2 regions of the Mesobacillus subterraneus genome follow, and region 2 is predicted to be linked to the other one. Evidence: riboswitches for the same ligand, from Rfam matches in the RefSeq annotation. Region 2 holds a riboswitch; the other holds the start of a gene.

Region 1 (3,214 bases), 2.1 Mb from region 2:
GGCAGCAAATAGTTCATCACGGAGAAAATCGACTTCTTCATTTCACCCGCATATTCTGTTCCGCCAATTAACACGACGCGCTGTTCGAAGGATACGATGATGAAAGTCTCGGAATTCGTTCCGTCTACTTTTGGATCTGCTTTGAAAGTTGGAGCAGAAATAACCGTGAATTCAGATTCATGATCAACCAGCTCTTCCTCCGTTGGTCGGATGAACAATTGATGAGCGAAAAGGTTGTGCCAGGCGTATTCATTGATAACCTGGATTGGAAGCTGATATTTCTTATCAGCACCCGCAAATCCTTTGAATACAAATACTTCTTCTTTTTCTTTAAGGAAGTTCAATACCTTATTATATAGTTTTGTAAAAGATTCCTCGGAAATCGGCTGGTTGACAGAGCCCCAGTCAATTTTGTCCTTAACGGATTCTTCCTCGACAATGAATTTATCTTTAGGTGAACGGCCAGTATACTTACCAGTGGTTGCTCTTACGGCACCAGTTGAAGTCAGGAGCCCTTCGTTTCGGTTCAAGACTTTTTCAACAAGCTGGGGAACAGATAACTGCACCTTTACATTGTTTCCTTTTAATAATGCTGAAAGTTCATTTGATATTCCTACAACATTCATCGGAGAATACCTTCCTTTTTTATAGATTCTAGATTTGAATATTAACCTCGAGAAATGTCCAGCGCCAGCGCCTAGCCCCTCGAGTCGCTTGTCTAGCTGCGGCTCCTAACTCCTCGAGACGTTTCGGTCCTGCCAATGAAGTCAAAGAGCGACTTCACTGTCAGGCCCTCCAACGCTTGTCGGAGTTGAGCAGTCGCCTCCGCTTTTCGAATTGTCTAGTGTCGCCTCCTAGAAACTCCGAAACTTCAACTCCGCCGGCAGAAGCAAAAAGCGCTTCTTTGTCGGAGTCTCCAGTTTCTGCGTTTCTGGACAGTCGGCTATACTTTTCGAGTTCAGTCCTGCCCATGAAGTCAAAGAACGACTTCACTGTCAGGCCCTCCAGCGCTTGTCGGAGTTGAGCAGTCGCCTCCGCTTTTCGAGTTCGGTCCGCCCAATGAAGTCAAAGAACGACTTCACCGGTCGACCCTCCAGCGCTTGTCGGGGCTGAACAAGGCGCATTTGCATTTCTTGTAAGTTTAATATTTTGTAAGTGTTTACATCTCGGTATTAGTATAACACATTCGTTTAATTAATCTATACTAATGACTCGAAAAAATACCTTGTACCTACCTTGCGTTATATAATTCTTTCTTTATATAGTCAAGCAAAAAGAAGCATTATGAGGCCATTTTATTATACAAAAAAACTTTCAACAACAATCGACAAATTTACCGAGAAAATCATTGACATGCAATTGTAGTTTCGTTATGATTTGGTCTTGAACGGATACTCTCTTATCCCGAGCTGGTGGAGGGACAGGCCCAATGAAACCCAGCAACCTGCAGACGTGAAAAAACAGCTTTGTCATGCTGTGCTATTTCCGGGCAAAGGTGCTAACCTGACGCAAGGGAACTGCCCTTGAACGATAAGAGCGAAAGGCGCGGATTTAAGCTTAAACCTTTCCTCTAAGTTGGAGAGGTTTTTTATATTGCTTTTTTCTGTCCAAATGCATGAAAATGCTATCGGACTGCCTTCTTAGGTGTCATTGCTCCCGTGGGTGAAAATTAGGAAAAAAAAGAATTTCATCATGAATCCTAAACAAATTTTTCTAATAAAAACTCAGCGTTTATTTCATACTACATAGGGAATGAGTACCGTATCAACCCGAGGTCTGTATTGGGACAGCCTCGATCAATTTTTATAAATAAGGGAGGAACTCAGATGTCAAACAAACGCCGTTTGTTCACTTCTGAATCAGTAACAGAAGGCCATCCGGATAAAATTTGCGACCAGATTTCTGACGCGATTTTGGACGCGATCCTTGCAAAGGATGCTAACGCACGTGTTGCTGCTGAAACATCAGTTACTACAGGCCTTGTACTAGTTGCAGGGGAAATTACGACATCTACATATGTAGATATTCCGAAAATTGTTCGTGAAACAGTGAAGGAAATTGGCTACACTCGTGCTAAATATGGTTTCGACTCTGAAACTTGCGCCGTTTTAACTTCCATTGACGAGCAATCTGCTGATATCGCTATGGGCGTTGACCAGGCTCTTGAAGCACGTGAAGGCCAAATGTCAGATGAAGAAATCGAAGCAATCGGAGCTGGAGACCAGGGATTGATGTTCGGTTTTGCGTGCAACGAAACAAAAGAGCTTATGCCTCTTCCGATTTCACTGGCACATAAGATTTCTCGCCGCCTGACTGAGGTTCGTAAGGAAGAAATCCTTCCATATCTTCGTCCAGACGGAAAAACTCAAGTAACAGTTGAATACGATGAGAACGACAAGCCTGTCCGCATCGATACAATCGTTATCTCAACTCAGCACCATCCAGAGGTATCGCTTGAGCAAATCCAGCGCAATCTGAAAGAACATGTCATCAATCCTGTTGTACCAGCAGAATTGATCGACGAGAACACAAAATACTTCATCAACCCAACTGGCCGTTTCGTAATCGGCGGACCACAGGGTGATGCAGGTCTTACTGGCCGCAAAATCATCGTTGACACTTACGGCGGATACGCTCGCCACGGCGGGGGCGCATTCTCTGGTAAGGATCCGACAAAAGTTGACCGTTCCGCTGCATACGCTGCACGTTACGTTGCGAAGAACATCGTAGCTGCTGGCCTTGCTGAAAAAGTTGAAGTTCAGCTAGCTTACGCAATCGGCGTTGCTCGTCCAGTATCCATTTCAATCGATACATTCGGAACAGGCAAAGTGAGCGAAGATGTATTGATCGACGTTGTTGAAAGCAACTTCGACCTTCGTCCGGCTGGTATCATCAACATGCTTGACCTGCGCAAGCCAATCTACAAGCAGACAGCTGCTTATGGACACTTCGGCCGTTCTGACGTTGACCTTCCATGGGAGCGTACAGATAAGGCTGAGGTACTTCGCACTCAAGCTCAAGGAAAATAAATTCAAAAGGGAGTTGCATAGAAATATGTAACTCCCTTTATTATTTGCCGTCTAATCAGGTAAGACGCATAAAGAGCTCTGGTTTGCGAATGGTCCAAAAGGTGTAAAATAGAGTATTACCTTAAATTTCCCTTAGATTTTACTGCAAAAACTTTGTGTTTAATGATAGTATTAGATGGTATGTT
Region 2 (3,214 bases):
TTTTTTATAATTTTGCTCAGGATTCCCAAAGACAATGTCCATTTGCAAGCATGCTATTTTATATTTCATCATTCATCACCGCCATACTTTCTGAAAATTATATCTTTACAAGTTACTATTTACGTTATATCATTTGTGACTAGAATTTCAAATTAAAATTTTTACATACTAATATATTTTCTAAGCAGGTGAGAAAATGGAATTTTCACAATCAAATTTATTGAAAAGCCTGCCCAAGCAGTTTTTTGCTTCACTCGTGCAAAAAGTGGGCATATATACTGAAAAAGGGGCAGACGTTATAAATCTTGGACAGGGAAACCCTGACCAGCCGACACCACAGCACATCGTTGAAAAGTTGAAGCAAGCTGGAGAAAACCCAGCTAATCATAAGTATTCGCCGTTTAGGGGATTGAGCTCATTAAAAGAAGCTGCAGCAGGTTTTTATAAAAGGGAGTATGGAGTCAATCTTGACCCAGAAGAAGAAATTGCCATCCTATTTGGTGGCAAGGCTGGCCTCGTTGAAATTCCTCAATGTTTGTTGAATCCGGGGGACACAATCCTTGTTCCTGACCCCGGCTATCCTGACTACATATCTGGAGTTGAACTTGCAAAGGCAAAGATGGTGACAATGCCATTAAAAGAGGAGAATGAGTTTCTGCCTGATTATGCCTTATTAAGTGCAGACGATTTGGAACAAGCAAAACTGATGTTTCTCAACTACCCAAATAATCCTACTGGCGCAGTGGCGCATCAGGAATTTTTTGATCAGACAATCGAGCTGGCCCGAAAAAATGAAATTTGTGTTGTCCATGATTTCGCGTATGGAGCGATTGGCTTTGAAGGAAAAAGACCACAAAGCTTTTTACAGTCAGAGGGTGCCAGAGAGGTTGGAATTGAAATTTATACGCTTTCAAAAACGTATAATATGGCTGGTTGGCGTGTTGGCTTTGCAGCGGGGAACAAGAGCGTGATTGCTGCAATTAACTTGCTTCAGGACCATATGTATGTCAGCTTGTTTGGTGCTGTTCAGGAAGCTGCAGCAGAAGCATTACTAGGGCCGCAAGAATGTGTGGCTGATTTGAATGATTTATACGAATCAAGAAGAAATGTCCTTATTGACGGATTGAAAAATATTGGCTGGCACGTCACTGCTCCAAAAGGTTCGTTTTTTGCCTGGCTTAAGGTTCCGGAACAATTCACTTCGGTTGAATTTGCAGATTTTTTACTTGAAAAAGCACATATAGCAGTTGCTCCAGGTGTTGGGTTTGGTGAACATGGAGAGGGCTTTGTGAGGGTTGGCTTACTGAGTTCTGAGGCAAGATTGCAAGAAGCTGTCAGCAGAATAGAAAGCTTGGGAATTTTCAAAAAATAGTTGACATTGAATTATTAACCTGACATAATCCTAATTAACAAATTTACTTTAACCAATTAAATAACTTGATTAAATTATTTTCTTATCAAGAGCAGGCGGAGGGACGAGCCCGATGAAGCCCGGCAACCGATCCAGCATTTAGCTGGGCACGGTGCTAATTCTTGCAGCGAAAGCTGAAAGATGAGAAGAGTTTAGTGTATTTTCTAACCTCTTCTTTGTGAAGAGGTTTTTTTATGGTTTTTTTATGGTTTTTTTGCACTTATATTAATGTCTAGCTCCAGCGCCTAGCCCCTCGATCGTTGTCTAGCTGCGGCTCCTAACTCCTCGAGACGTTTCGGTCCTGCCAATGAAGTCAAAGAGCGACTTCACTGTCAGGCCCTCCAACGCTTGTCGGAGTTGGGCAGTCGCCTATACTTTTCGATTTCGGTCCGCTCAATGAAGTCAAAGAACGACTTCACTGGTCAGCCCTCCAACGCTTGTCGGGGCTGGACAAGGCGCTTGCGCTTTTCTAACTGAAAGGATTGATCTACATGAGTGAAATTACAGCGACATACATAGTCCATGATGCAAAACATAACCCGGAGAAAAAAGCAGAGGGGATCGCGCTTGGGCTGACAGTGGGATCTTGGACAGATCTACCTGAACTGGACCAAAAACAATTAAAAAAACATAAGGGAAGAGTTGTTTCTGTAGAAGGTTCTGGCGTGAACACCAATTCAGACACAGTGGCGACAATCAAGATCGCTTATCCTGCCCTTAATTTTTCGCCAGATCTCCCAGCAATCCTCACAACGGTATTTGGAAAACTATCGCTTGATGGCAAGGTAAAGCTGGTAGATCTTGAATTTGGAGAAGAATTAAAGAAAGAATTTCCCGGTCCGCGCTATGGGATTGAAGGAATAAGGGAAAAGATTGGCGTTTATGACAGGCCATTGCTTATGAGCATTTTCAAAGGTGTCATCGGACGTGATATGGAGTTTCTGTTAAAACAGCTAAAAGAACAGAGTCTGGGAGGAGTCGATTTAATTAAGGATGATGAAATTCTTTTTGAGAATGAACTTACTCCTTTTGAAAAGAGGATCACTCTTGGGAAACAGGTTCTCGATGAAGTCTATGAATCTACTGGTCAAAGAACTTTATATGCTGCAAACCTGACAGGAAGGACTGCACAGCTTAGGGATAAAGCGCGAAAAGCGTCTGAGCTGGGAGCCGATGCGCTGTTGTTCAATGTGTTCGCCTACGGTTTAGATGTTTTGCAGGAACTTAGGGAAGATGAAGAAATTGGTATACCAATCATGGCTCACCCGGCAGTCAGCGGTGCGTTGGCATCAGCTGATGAATATGGCTTTTCATATTCTTTGCTTCTGGGGAAATTACTCCGCTATGCAGGAGCAGACTTCTCACTGTTCCCTTCACCTTATGGAAGTGTGGCGCTCGAAAAGCAGCAGGCGATCTCCATTGCTGAAGCACTGACTGCTGAAGATCAATTTAACAGGACTTTCCCGGTTCCATCAGCAGGTATACATCCCGGAATGGTCCCATTGCTTATAAAAGATTTCGGAGTGGATTCAATCATTAATGCCGGCGGAGGCGTACATGGTCATCCTGGTGGAGCACAGGGGGGCGGCAAGGCTTTCAGGCAGGCAATTGAAACCGTATTACAAGGAAAAACGCTTGAAGAGGGCACGCTTGATTTTGAAGAGTTGAAAATTGCTTTAGGCGTTTGGGGTTCAGCCGAGGTAGTGGCGAAATGACCCATCCAGTCATTTTTTGTGACTTCGACGGAACCGTAACCGAAAAGGACAATATCATCGCGATCATGAATCAATTTGGCCCTGAAGG

Evidence for each region. Region 2 has a riboswitch for S-adenosylmethionine ahead of mtnW (2,3-diketo-5-methylthiopentyl-1-phosphate enolase). Riboswitches for the same ligand answer to the same signal wherever they lie in the genome.
Region 1: it holds a riboswitch for S-adenosylmethionine, as region 2 does, so the genes downstream of both, metK (methionine adenosyltransferase) here and mtnW (2,3-diketo-5-methylthiopentyl-1-phosphate enolase) in region 2, are expected to answer to the same signal.

The regions. Positions count from the first base shown of each region.
Region 1 covers NZ_CP129019.1:626,329-629,542, forward strand. The annotation lists gene pckA (phosphoenolpyruvate carboxykinase (ATP)) at 1-626, opposite strand, end outside; gene LC048_RS03130 (hypothetical protein) at 787-993, opposite strand; SAM riboswitch class I at 1,397-1,537, shown strand; gene metK (methionine adenosyltransferase) at 1,827-3,029, shown strand.
Region 2 covers NZ_CP129019.1:2,756,953-2,760,166, reverse strand. The annotation lists gene LC048_RS14415 (carbon-nitrogen family hydrolase) at 1-69, opposite strand, end outside; gene LC048_RS14410 (pyridoxal phosphate-dependent aminotransferase) at 197-1,372, shown strand; SAM riboswitch class I at 1,452-1,559, shown strand; gene mtnW (2,3-diketo-5-methylthiopentyl-1-phosphate enolase) at 1,903-3,126, shown strand; gene LC048_RS14400 (2-hydroxy-3-keto-5-methylthiopentenyl-1-phosphate phosphatase) at 3,123-3,214, shown strand, end outside.